DNA from 3 places in the Streptomyces sp. NPDC020362 genome. Region 3 is predicted to be linked to each of the others. Evidence: riboswitches for the same ligand, from Rfam matches in the RefSeq annotation. Region 3 holds a riboswitch; each other region holds the start of a gene.

The links. A riboswitch is a leader RNA that binds a small molecule or an ion and turns the genes downstream of it on or off. The one in region 3 is predicted to bind thiamine pyrophosphate.
Region 1: it holds a riboswitch for thiamine pyrophosphate, as region 3 does, so the genes downstream of both, AB0H32_RS03450 (thiamine ABC transporter substrate-binding protein) here and thiO (glycine oxidase ThiO) in region 3, are expected to answer to the same signal.
Region 2: it holds a riboswitch for thiamine pyrophosphate, as region 3 does, so the genes downstream of both, thiC (phosphomethylpyrimidine synthase ThiC) here and thiO (glycine oxidase ThiO) in region 3, are expected to answer to the same signal.

What each region holds. Positions count from the first base shown of each region.
Region 1 is NZ_JBFAET010000004.1:138,183-142,455, reverse strand. It holds gene AB0H32_RS03455 (iron ABC transporter permease) at 1-946, opposite strand, end outside; gene AB0H32_RS03450 (thiamine ABC transporter substrate-binding protein) at 1,036-2,118, opposite strand; TPP riboswitch at 2,200-2,307, opposite strand; gene rlmN (23S rRNA (adenine(2503)-C(2))-methyltransferase RlmN) at 2,332-3,438, opposite strand; gene AB0H32_RS03440 (hypothetical protein) at 3,564-3,878, opposite strand.
Region 2 is NZ_JBFAET010000010.1:88,137-92,409, forward strand. It holds gene thiC (phosphomethylpyrimidine synthase ThiC) at 289-2,091, opposite strand; TPP riboswitch at 2,084-2,257, opposite strand; gene AB0H32_RS07210 (YibE/F family protein) at 2,329-3,816, shown strand; gene AB0H32_RS07215 (SsgA family sporulation/cell division regulator) at 3,911-4,273, opposite strand, start outside.
Region 3 is NZ_JBFAET010000158.1:10,968-15,240, reverse strand. It holds gene AB0H32_RS36055 (thiazole synthase) at 1-297, opposite strand, end outside; gene thiS (sulfur carrier protein ThiS) at 301-513, opposite strand; gene thiO (glycine oxidase ThiO) at 510-1,688, opposite strand; TPP riboswitch at 1,686-1,797, opposite strand; gene AB0H32_RS36040 (FAD-dependent oxidoreductase) at 2,011-3,243, shown strand; gene AB0H32_RS36035 (Rv2175c family DNA-binding protein) at 3,439-3,804, shown strand; gene thiE (thiamine phosphate synthase) at 3,894-4,273, shown strand, end outside.

The sequences.
Region 1 (4,273 bases), on a different contig from region 3:
CCGCGTTCGTCAGCGCCCGGTAGTAGCCGAGACCGGGCGCGTCGAGGGAGCGCCGTACGAGCACGGCGAGCGGCAGGACCAGGAGCAGGGCGATGGTGACGAGGACCGAGGCGAGCAGCACCCACTGCCCGGCCCCGCGCGGCCGGCGGGCCGTGACCGAGGCGTCCACCAGGCGCAGGGCGGTCTCCCGCCGCCGTACCGTCCAGGCGTGCACGGCGAGGATCGCGCCCACCGCGACGAACTGGACGAGGGTGAGCACGGCGGCCGTGGACAGGTCGAACACCTCGGAGGTCTGCCGGTAGATCTCCACTTCGAGGGTGGAGAAGGTGGGCCCGCCGAGGATCTGCACCACACCGAAGGAGGTGAAGGTGAACAGGAACACCATCAGTGCGGCGGCGGCCACGGCGGGCGCGAGGGCCGGCAGGGTGATCTTCCGCCAGGCCCGCAGGGACGATGCACCGAGCATCCGGGCGGCCTGTTCCTGCCGGGGGTCGAGCTGGGCCCACAGTCCGCCGACCGTGCGCACGACGACGGCGTAGTTGAAGAAGACGTGCGCCAGCAGGATCGCCCACACCGTGGTGTCCAGCCGCACGCCCCACAGCTCGTCCAGCAGTCCGCCACGCCCGACCAGCGCCAGGAAGGCGGTGCCGACGACGACGGTCGGCAGTACGAACGGGACCGTGACGACGGCCCGCAGCACCTGCTTGCCGGGGAAGTCGAGGCGGGCGAAGACATAGGCGGCGGGCAGGGCGAGCAACAGCGTGAAGGCGGTGGAGGCGAGCGCCTGCCAGGTGGTGAACCACAGCACGTGCCGGATGTCCGGCTGGGTGACGACGTCCGTCATCCGCCCGAACTGCCAGACACCGTCCACCTTGAGCCCGCGCGCGACGATCGCGGCGACGGGCCAGGCGAAGAACACGGCGAAGAACGCGACGGGCAGGGCCATGAGCCCGAGCCGCGCCGCGCTCCCGCGCCGCCTCCTGGCCGCCGCCTCGTCCGCTGCGCCGGCCGCCGCCTCGTCCGCTGGCTCGGCCCCTACTTCAGTACGAGCGACGTCCACGACTTGACCCACTGGTCACGGTTGGCGGCGATCTTGGCGGGGGCGAGGGTCTCGGGGTTCTTGGCGGCCGGCCCGTACTTGGTGAAGTCGGCGGGCACCGCGGCGCCCTTCACCACCGGGTACACGAACATGTTCAGCGGCATGTCCTGCTGGAACTCCTTGGAGAGCAGGAAGTCGATGAACGCCTTGCCGCCCTTGGTGTTCTTCGCGTTGCTCAGCAGCCCGGCGAACTCGATCTGCCGGAAGCAAGTGCCGGTCGCGACGCCGGTCGGGGCGGTGCTGGGCCGCTTCTTGGCGTAGATCACCTCGGCGGGCGGGGAGGAGGCGTACGACACCACGAGCGGCCGGTCGCCACCAGCCTTCTTGCCCTCGGACGAACCGGAGAACTCCTGGTAGTAGGCCTGCTCCCAGCCGTCGACGACCTTGACGCCGTTGGCCTCGAGCTTCTTCCAGTAGCCCTGCCAGCCTCCCCCGCTCTCGGTCCCGTACTGCGCGGCGCTGCCGAGCAGGAAGCCGAGACCGGGCGAGGAGGTGGCCGCGTTCTCGGTGACGAGGAGGTTCTTGTACTCGGGCTTGGCGAGGTCGGCGAAGGTCTGCGGCGGGGTCAGCTTGTGCTCGCTGAAGTAGGCCTTGTCGTAGTTGACGCAGATGTCGCCGTAGTCGACGGGCGTGACCCGGTGCTTGTCCCGGTCGAGCTGGTAGGCGGCACCGGCGGTCGCGAGGCCCTTCGCCGTGTACGGCTGGAAGAGACCGTTGTCCAGGGCCCGGGACAGCAGGGTGTTGTCGACGCCGAAGAAGACGTCGCCCTGCGGGTTGTCCTTGGTCAGGATCGCCTTGTTGACGGCCTGGCCGGCGTCGCCGCCCATCAGGACCCGCACCTTGTACCCGGACTGCTTCTCGAAGTCCTTGAGCACGCTCTTGGAGACCTTCCACGAGTCGTGGCTGACGAGCGTCACGGTCTTGGAGTCCGTGGCGCTCTTGGTGTCCGTCGATCCGCACGCGGACAAGGTGAGAAGGCCGAGGCCGACCGCCGCGGCCACGAGGGTCTTGGTGTGCACGTGAATGTCCTCCTGGGGGTTGGCCAGGAAGAACGCGGCCCCGCCCGGTCCTTCGGGAAGGATCCGGGCAGGGCGCAACAGCATGAGTGGAGACCGAACTTCCTACCCAGAATGACCTGGGCGAGGTTCAGAGGGTCTGCGGCCCGATTGCCGCACTCTCAGCGCTGTGGCGCTCCCCTGTCGGAATATGAAGATGTGGTTGACGTGGCCAGATTACCGCTCGGTGGCCGCCAGCTGACCGCACGCCCCGTCGATCTCCTGGCCCCGGGTGTCCCGGACGGTGACCGGCACGCCATGGGCGGCGATCGCCTCCACGAACGCCTTCTCGTCCTCGGGGCGCGAGGCGGTCCACTTCGACCCCGGCGTCGGGTTCAGCGGAATGAGGTTGACGTGCACGGGCTTGCCCCTGAGCAGCCGCCCGAGCCGGTCACCGCGCCAGGCCTGGTCGTTGATGTCCCGGATCAGGGCGTACTCGATGGACAGGCGGCGCCCGGACTTCTCGACGTACTCGAACCCGGCGTCCAGCACCTCGCGCACCTTCCACCGCGTGTTCACGGGGACGAGGGTGTCGCGCAGCTCGTCGTCGGGGGCGTGCAGGGAGATCGCCAGCCGGCACTTGAAGCCCTCGTCGGCGAACCGGTGGATGGCAGGCACCAGTCCGACGGTCGACACGGTGATGCCGCGCTGGGACAGCCCGAGGCCGTCCGGTGCGGGATCGGTGAGCGCGCGGATGGCCCCCACCACGCGCTTGTAGTTGGCGAGCGGCTCGCCCATCCCCATGAAGACGATGTTGGACAGCCGCGCCGGCCCACCGGGGACGTCGCCGTCACGCAGCGCCCGCATCCCGTCCACGATCTGATGGACGATCTCCGCGGTCGACAGATTACGGTCGAGCCCCGCCTGCCCCGTCGCGCAGAACGGGCAGTTCATCCCGCACCCGGCCTGTGAGCTGATGCACATGGTCACCCGGTCCGGGTAGCGCATCAGCACGGACTCGACGAGCGTGCCGTCGAACAGCCGCCACAGCGTCTTGCGCGTCGTGCCCTGGTCGGTCGACAGATGCCGGACGACGGACATCAGCTCCGGGAACAGCGCCTCGCGCAGCCTGTCCCGCGAGCCGGCCGGGATGTCGGTCCACTGCTCGGGGTCGTGCGCGTACCGCGCGAAGTAGTGCTGCGAGAGCTGCTTGGCACGGAACGGCTTCTCGCCGATCTCGGCCACCGCTTCCTTGCGCTCGGCAGGCGTGAGGTCGGCAAGGTGCCGCGGCGGCTTCTTGGCTCCGCGCGGGGCGACGAAAGTGAGTTCTCCGGGCTTAGGCATGGCTGTATCAGTGTCGCAGATCCAATTGGGTGACCTGCGGGAGTCGCTCGCTACGACTGTCGTTAGTAGGCGTCACCGGTCGCTGCTGAGCGGCTTCGGACGGCCCAGAGACGGCCCAGGGGCGATCACTCGTCGGCTGCCAGCCACTCGTCGAGCCGGACTCTGACCTGGCGGTTGTGCGCGTGCCAGAAGACCTCACCGCTGACGAAGGTCCCGAGGGCCGGGAGGTCCATCCCCTGCGGCATGGACGTGATCTCCGCCAGCGCTATGGCGTTCGGCACGCCATCTATATGTATGAAGATCCCGAAGGGCTGGCGACCGATGACCTCGCCGGTGATCCGGCTTCCTACGGGCAGCGTCGCGACGGTTGCCGGCCAGCTTTCCAGCACCGCGTCCGCGGCCGGCGCTTTACGGCCCGTGGGCCACGCATACTCATCCATCGCTAGATTCTGACGCCTCGGTCACCGGGGACTCAGAGGATGCGGGCACACCTCCAGCGGACTGGCCCCGCAGCTCTCCGTCACCCCCGCGACGAGCTGCCGCGGGCCGTCGCCGTCCGTGGGTGTTGCCATCAGCCGTGCCGACATTGGCGTCGGCGCCTCCTGGTGGCGGACCACCTCTTGAGGAGTTCTCTCTGCTGACCGACGAGCCGGACGTTCTGGGCCGAGCCTCGGCGTGTAGCGCGCGCAGGCGCCTCTCGGGATACGGCGGCGTGCACCCATGTTGCCGTCAACAGGTGCCGTCAAGTGCTGCTCGGTCTTACGCGAAAACGTGTAACGACGCCCTCTGCTGATCGGGGACGACGCATTCGCCACCTATCCCCTACGCGGTAGGT
Region 2 (4,273 bases), on a different contig from region 3:
GCCGGCCGGCGTCTGGCTCCGGTCGGCCGTACCCCGCGGTGCCTTCACCGCACGCGCCTCAGCCGGCACCGGCAGAGAGGCCCGACTGCCCACGGCCGCGGCCCCTTCGGCTTCTGCACCATGCCCTCCTCGATCTCCGCCCGGCTGCCCCCGTGTTCGCACCGGATGTCCTGCGAGACCGGCTCTGACACGCAGCTGTGGACCTCTGTGGAGCGGCGACGGTCTGACAAGAACGCCACCCGGGACAGCTGTCGCGCCGTCCCGGGTCAGCGCCTTGCGAGCCGCGTATCAGTCGGCGATCGGCAGATACACCCGGTTTCCCGCCTCGGCGAACTCCTTCGACTTCTGGAGCATCCCCTCCGCGATCTCGTCCTGCGACGCCCCCTCGGACGCCGCGCCCCCGAACCGCTCCGTGATGCTTTGGCTGATCTTCATGCTGCAGAACTTCGGCCCGCACATGGAGCAGAAGTGGGCCGTCTTGGCGGGCTCGGCCGGCAGCGTCTCGTCGTGGAACTCCCGTGCCGTGTCGGGGTCCAGCGCGAGGTTGAACTGGTCCTCCCACCGGAACTCGAAGCGGGCGTCGGACAGCGCGTCGTCCCACTCCTGCGCACCCGGGTGCCCCTTGGCGAGGTCGGCTGCGTGGGCCGCGATCTTGTAGGTGATGACGCCGGTCTTGACGTCGTCACGGTTGGGCAGGCCCAAGTGCTCCTTGGGAGTGACGTAGCAGAGCATCGCCGTGCCCCACCAGGCGATCATCGCGGCACCGATGCCGGAGGTGATGTGGTCGTACGCCGGCGCGACGTCCGTGGTCAGCGGGCCGAGCGTATAGAACGGAGCTTCATCGCAGATCTCCTGCTGAAGGTCGATGTTCTCCTTGATCTTGTGCATCGGGACGTGACCGGGGCCCTCGATCATCGTCTGTACGTTGAAACGCTTGGCGATCTGGTTGAGTTCCCCGAGGGTGCGCAACTCCGCGAACTGCGCCGCGTCGTTGGCGTCCGCGATCGAGCCCGGCCTGAGGCCGTCGCCCAGCGAGTACGTGACGTCGTAGGCGGCGAGGATCTCGCAGAGTTCCTCGAAGTTCTCGTACAGGAACGACTCCTTGTGGTGCGCCAGGCACCAGGCCGCCATGATCGAGCCGCCGCGCGAGACGATGCCGGTCTTGCGGTTGGCGGTGAGCGGGACGTACGGCAGGCGCACGCCCGCGTGGACGGTCATGTAGTCCACGCCCTGCTCTGCCTGTTCGAGGACCGTGTCCTTGTAGATCTCCCAGGTCAGTTCCTCGGCCTTGCCGTCGACCTTCTCCAGCGCCTGGTAGAGCGGCACCGTGCCGATGGGGACGGGGGAGTTGCGCAGCACCCACTCGCGGGTGGTGTGGATGTTGCGGCCGGTGGAGAGGTCCATCACCGTGTCGGCGCCCCAGCGGGTCGCCCAGGTCATCTTCTCCACCTCCTCCTCGATGGAGGACGTCACGGCGGAGTTGCCGATGTTGGCGTTGACCTTCACCAGGAACCGCTTGCCGATGATCATCGGCTCGATCTCCGGGTGATTGACGTTGGCCGGCAGGACCGCGCGGCCCGCCGCGATCTCCTCGCGGACCACCTCGGGCGAGACGTTCTCCCGCAGGGCCACGAACTCCATCTCCGGCGTGATCTCGCCCCGGCGGGCGTAGGCGAGCTGCGTGACCGCCTCGCCGTCACGGCCGCGACGCGGCTGGCGCGGACGTCCCGGGAAGACCGCGTCCAGGTTGCGCAGCCCGCCTCGCGGCGAGGTGTGCTTGATCCCGTCGTCCTCGGGACGGACGGGACGGCCGGCGTACTCCTCGGTGTCGCCGCGGGCGATGATCCAGTTCTCCCGCAGGGGCTGCAGGCCCCTGCGGACGTCGGTGTCGACGAGTGGATCGGTGTACGGGCCCGAAGTGTCATACAGCGTGACCGACTTCCCGTTGGTGAGGTGCACCTGGCGGACCGGCACGCGCAGGTCGGGGCGGGTGCCCTCGACGTACGCCTTGTGCCAGCCGATGGACTTCCCGGCCTCCTGGGACTTCTCGTCCTGGGCGGAGGCAGGCGTGCGTGCGTCCTTGTTGGTCATGAGACCTACTCCCTACGCCGGCATTACCCGGTAACAGGTTCGGCGGTCGACGCAGCGGTTTCCGTCTGCCGATGTTTCCCGTGAAAGTTCGTTCCACGTGAAACATCGCGAATACGGAGGTCAGCGCCCTCTCAGCCCGGTGCTCCGAGCTCCCGCGTGTGCAAAGGTGCCTCCACGCTAGCGTCAATTCGGGCGCGGTGAACAGGGGGCCCCTGTCGTTCTTGCGATGATCTGGCGGTGACCACGACGGAGCAGTACCCGTACCCGCCTCCTGAGCCGCCGCGCCGGGGCGGCTCAGGAGAGGGCGGCGGACACGGCCATGACGGCCACGCGACCGGTGACGGACACGGCCAGGACACCAGGGCGGCGCACGGGCACGGACACCCGCACGCCCCGGGGCCGAGCGGCGGCCACGGCCATGGCCACTCGCACGGGCACAGCCACAGCCATGGACCCGCCACGCCTGTCTCCAAGCATCTGCGCAAGGTCATCGCGGCGATCCTGATCCCGTTCACCGCGGCGGTCGTCGTCGGCCTGGCGGTGCTCTGGCCCGGGGGAGCGCCGCCGCACGAGCGCACCGGCGTCGGCTTCGACCGCCAGACGCAGCGGGCCACGGTCGCCCAGGTGGTCGAGGTGAGCTGCAAGTCGGTGAACGCCTCGGGGGGCTCCTCGGCCGGCGACCCCTCCACCGCCGAGGGCAACTCGGCGCAGCAGGAGGCGAAGGGCACCTGCAAGAAGGCGATGGTCCGGGTCGACACCGGCAAGGACAAGGGCCGTACCTTCACCGAGATCGTGCAGCCGGACCAGTCGCGGCAGCTGCACCAGGGCGAGAAGGTCGTGGTCGCCTACGAGCCCTCGGCGCCGAAGGACCTGCAGTACTCCGTCACGGATGTGGACCGGAAGTTCCCGATGGCACTGCTGGCGGGGATCTTCGCGCTCGCCGTCGTGGTGGTGGGCCGGATGCGCGGTGTCATGGCGCTGGTCGCCCTGGCCGTGAGTTTCATGGTGCTCACGTTCTTCATCCTGCCCGCAATCCTGCAGGGCTCGAACCCGCTGCTGGTGGCCGTCGTCGGGTCGAGCGCGATCATGCTCATCGCGCTCTACATGTGCCACGGGCTGTCGGCTCGCACGTCGGTCGCGGTGCTCGGCACGCTGGTCTCCCTGCTGCTGATCGGCATTCTCGGCTCGGAGTTCATCGATTGGGCCGCGCTCACCGGCAACACGGACGACAACACCGGTCTGATCCACGGTCTGTATCCGTCGATCGACATGAGCGGTCTGCTCCTGGCCGGCGTCATCATCGGTTCGCTGGGCGTCCTGGACGATGTGACAGTGACCCAGACGTCGGCGGTCTGGGAGCTTCACGAGGCCAACCCGGCGATGGGCTGGCGCGGGTTGTACCGGGCGGGCATCCGCATCGGCCGCGACCACATCGCGTCAGTGGTCAACACCCTGGTCCTCGCCTACGCCGGTGCCGCGCTGCCGCTGCTGCTACTGTTCTCGATCGCGCAGAGCAGCGTGGGCACCGTGGCCAACAGCGAACTGGTGGCCGAGGAGATCGTGCGCACGCTGGTGGGGTCGATCGGCCTGGTGGCCTCGGTCCCGGTCACCACCGCGCTCGCCGCCCTGGTGGTCTCGGCCGACCGGCCCGGACCGGGCACGGCCCCCGCAGGGGCCCAGCTCGCCCCGGCGCGCGGCGGCAGGGGCCGGCGCCGGAAGCGGTGACCCGGACCCAACCCCGGGAACCCACAGGAGAAGCGTTCCTGCACGGTCTCAGGCGGCCATACGGAGCGCCCGGCGCCCCGTTGCCGTGGCCTCTTCAGCCTGCGCTCTGTTCCTCGGCCAGAATCCTGTCCAGGGCCTCGTCGAGATGCGCGTCGAAGTCGGCCAGCGCACCCTCCTGGCCGAGCGGCACCAGCTTGTCCGTACGGTCCAGGAAGGCCACGAGCGGCGGCGCCGAGGAGCGGAACAGGGCCTGGTCGCCCCCGACCTGAAGCCGGATCAGCACCTCGCCCAGCAGCTCGGAGTCGGCGGGTGCAATGTGCACGTCCCCCTCGCCGCACGGCCGCCCCACCCCGTCGATCAGCAGCTCACGACCGAAGGCCCAGGTCACCGGGGCGTCACCGGGCAGATGGAAGGTCAGCCGCACGGCATAGGGATCACAGGTCTCGTACCGCAACTC
Region 3 (4,273 bases):
CAGCTTGATCAGGTCCGTGCCCAGCGCCTCCCGGGCCAGCCGGGCGGTCAGCACGGCCTCCCCGGCGGTGAAACAGCCCGCCGTGTTCGGCAGCACCCGGATGCCCAGCTTCTCCAGCACCGACAGCACCGAGCCGTGCACCTCGGGATTGACCCGCCGCATCGCCACGGTGGTCAGCTCGGTGCCGGAGGCGACCAGCGCCCGCTCCAGGACGTCCAGGCTCGGCGCACCGCCCGTACCCATGATCAGCCGGGAGCCGAAGGGCAGGCCGCCGAGGACGAAGGGATCGTCGGCCATGGTTCAGCCTCCTTGCACTGCGGTGAGGATTTCCACGCGGTCTCCCTCGGAGAGGGAGGTGAGCGGCCACTGCGCGCGCGGGACGACGGTTTCGTTGACGGCGGCCGCGACGCCGGAGGGCGCCACGGTGAGGGTCCTGACGAGGACGTCCAGCGCGATGCCCGGGGCGACCTGCCGGTGCTCCCCGTTGACGGAGATCGTGACGGAGACGGTCATGCGGGCTGCTCCATGGGGGCGGTCCGGTCGGCGGGTGCGGCGCAGAAGCGCCCGGGAGTGAACGGACGGGCCTGCTCGGGCAGCTCCCCGCCGGTCAGCAGCTGAGCCATCACGTCCCCGGTGACCGGCGTGAGCAGCACACCGTTGCGGTAGTGCCCGGTGGCCAGCAGCAGCCCGTCCAGGCCGGACGGGCCGAGCAGCGGCGCGTTGTCGGGGGAGCCCGGGCGCAGTCCCGCCCGGGTCTCGGTCAGGGGCAGCTCGGTGATGCCCGGCACCAGCTCATGGGCGTCGCGCAGCAGCTCGTACACGCCCCCCGCGGTCACCGTGGTGTCCCAGCCCAGCTCCTCGCTGGTCGCGCCGACGACCAGCTCGCCGTTCTCCCGGGGCACCAGGTAGACATGGCTGCCGCGCACCACGGCCCGCACGGTACGGCTCAGGAACGGCGCGTACCGCGGGGGCACGGTCAGCCGCAGCACCTGACCCTTCACCGGCCGCACCGGCGGCAGCACGGCCTCGGGGACGCCCGTCAGGCGCCCGCTCAGGCTCCCGCCCGCGAGCACGACCTGCGCCGCGCCGAGCCCGGTGCCGTCCGCCGTGGTGACGCCGACGGCGCGGTCCCCTGCGATGTCGAGCCGCTCGGCCCACGACCGGTGGAACGCCACCCCGGCCCGCTCGCACGCGGCCACCAGGGCCGATGCCAGCCGCCGCGGATCGATCTGGTGGTCGCCGTCGACCCGGAGCCCGCCGCGTACCCCGGGCGCGAGCATCGGCTCCAGGCGCCGGCACTCCCGCCCGGACAGCCATTCCGACTCCAGCCCCGAGCGCTGCTGCAGATCGTGCAGCTCACGCAGATGGGCGCGGTCGTCGGCGTCCAGGGCCACGGCGAGCGTGCCGCAGCGGCGGTACCCGAGGTCGTGGCCGGTCAGCTCGGTCAGCTCGGCCGCGAAGTCCGGATAGCGGCGGGCCGATTCCAGATTGAGGGCGAGCAGCGTCTCCTCGCCGTAGTGCAGTTCGGTGACCGCGGCCAGCATCCCCGCCGCGACCCGCGCGGCCCCGCCGCCGGGCTCGGGGTCCACCACGGCCGTGGCGAGCCCGCGCTGCGCGGCACGCCAGGCCGTGACCAGGCCGATGATTCCGCCCCCGATGACGAGGACGTCGGACGTACGTGACGACATGGGCGTCCAGCCCCTCCCTTCGCCGGCATGACCCGGATCAGGTTCGTACGGTCGGAGGCCGCCAGCCTCCCTCTCAGCCCGGTGCGTCCGGGCTCCCGCGAGTGCTTGTACGGGGGCCACCCTAGCCCGCAGCGCTCGTCACCCGTAAGGGAGCCCCGGCCCGTGGCCCGCTCGCCGGGGGGACCGGTCCCGGCCCCCGGGGCGGACGGAGCCGCAGGTCGCAGCCCGGCGGCGGTGCGGCCGGCACCGCCAAGAGTGGTGTGCAACAGGTCACTGAGCACGCCCGCTGACTGACTATTTGTCAGTTGTCTATGGTGATCGGGTGAGCGAGCAGACACCACACCAGGGCACGGCACAGGGGCGGCGCGTGGTCGTCGTGGGCGCGGGCATGGCCGGGGTGCAGACCGCGGTGGCCCTGCGGGAACAGGGCCACACGGGCACCGTGACCCTGATCGGCGCCGAGCCCCACCAGCCCTACGACCGGCCGCCGCTGTCCAAGGCCGTGCTGCTCGGCACGTCCGAGGGCTCGGCCTTCGACGTCGACTTCGACTCGCTCGGCATCGAACTGCGCCTCGGCTGCGAGGTGCTGGGCGTGCGTCCCGGCGACCACGAGCTGGACACCGGGGCAGGGCCCGTGCGCTACGACGTCCTGGTCCTCGCCACCGGCGCCGAACCGATTCGGCTGCCGGGCACCGAGGGCGTGCCCGGTGTGCACCTGCTGCGCACCCTGGACGACGCCGAACGGCTTAGGCCTGTGCTCGCCCGGCAGCACGACATCGTGGTCGTCGGCGCCGGCTGGATCGGCGCCGAGTTCGCCACGGCGGCCCGGGAGGCGGGCTGTGCGGTGACGGTCGTCGAGGCCGCCGGCCGCCCGCTGGCCGGCGCGCTGCCCGCCGAGGTCGCCGCCTCCATGACCGCCTGGTACGCCGACAGCGGCGCCGAGCTGCGCACCCACGCGCGCGTGGAGCGCATCGAGCCCGGCACCGTGGTGCTCGCCGACGGCACCCGGCTGCCCGCGGGCGCCGTCGTGGTCGGCATCGGCGCGCGCCCGGCCACCGCCTGGCTGGCCGGCTCCGGCATCGAGCTGGGCGCCCACGGCGAGGTCGCGGCCGACGCCCACCTGCGCACCTCGGCCGAGGACGTGTACGCCGTCGGCGACTGCGCCTCCTTCCCCTCCGCCCGGTACGGCGCCCGGCTGCTGGTCCACCACTGGGACAACGCCCTGCAGGGGCCGCGCACGGTCGCCGCGAACATCCTGGGCGGGACCCCGACGGTCTACGACCCGGTGCCGTACTTCTGGTCCGAGCAGTTCGGCCGGTTCGTCCAGTACGCAGGGCACCATCCCGCGGCCGACCGCCTGGTGTGGCGCGGCGACCCGGCCGGCCCGGCCTGGACCGTCTGCTGGCTGCGCGAGGACCGGCTGGTGGCCCTGCTGGCCGTCGGCAGGCCGCGCGACCTGGCCCAGGGGCGGCGCCTGATCGAGGCGGGCCGCCGCATGGACGCGGACACCCTGGCCGACCCGGCCCGCCCCTTGAAGGACGCCACGGCCGACTGACGAGCGCCCCAGGGGGCAGCGCCCTGAAGGGGCGCGGGGAATTGCGTGACCAGCCACAACGGTGCCGCAGCCGCTCGGCGGCCCCGTTCCGGCCCCGATTCCGGCTCTTCCTCGCCGCGCCCGGCACCACCCGCGCAGCGCCACGTGGACCGGCCTGACTTCCGACTGTCAGTGGCGGATGGCAGGCTAGGTTCCGTGACCGAGATTGACGCAAAGATCGATGCTCTCGTCCCCGCCTGGCTCACCCTCCCCGACATCGCCGAACAGCTCGGCGTCGAGGTGACGCGTGTGCGGCAGCTGGTCAAGGAGGGCCAGCTCGTCGCCGTACGCCGAGGCGAGAACAGGGCGCTGCACGTCCCCGCCGCCTTCATCGACGGGGACAAGGTCGTCAAGGGCCTGTCCGGGACCCTGACGCTCCTGAGGGACGACGGCTTCACGGTTGAAGAGATGATCGAGTGGCTCTTCACCCCCGACCCGACCCTGCCCGGCACCCCCGCGCAGGCACTGAGCGAGAATCGCGGCACGGAGGTGAAGCGCCGCGCCCAGGCGCTCGCCGTCTGAGCCGACCCGCACCACGGGTGGCGTACCGGCCACGGTCCGTACGCCACCCCTCGCACGCCCATGGACACCGACCACGGGGGGATCCACCCATGTCCGACACCGCCCGCAGCAGGTTCGCCGGCGCCCGCCTGTACCTCTGCACGGACGCCCGCACCCGGCAGGGCGATCTCCCCGAGTTCCTGGACGCGGTCCTGGCCGGCGGTGTCGACATCGTCCAGCTGCGCGACAAGGGCATGGAGGCCGCCGAGGAGCTGGAGCACCTGAAGGTCTTCGCCGACGCCTGCGCCCGGCACGGCAAGCTGCTCGCGGTCAACGACCGGGCCGACGTCGCCCACGCCGCCGGCGCCGGCGTCCTCCACCTGGGCCAGGGCGACCTCCCGGTCCCCGCGGCCCGGGCGATCCTCGGCGACGACGTCCTGATCGGCCGGTCCACGCACGCCGAGTCCGAGGCGGCCGCGGCCGCCGTCCA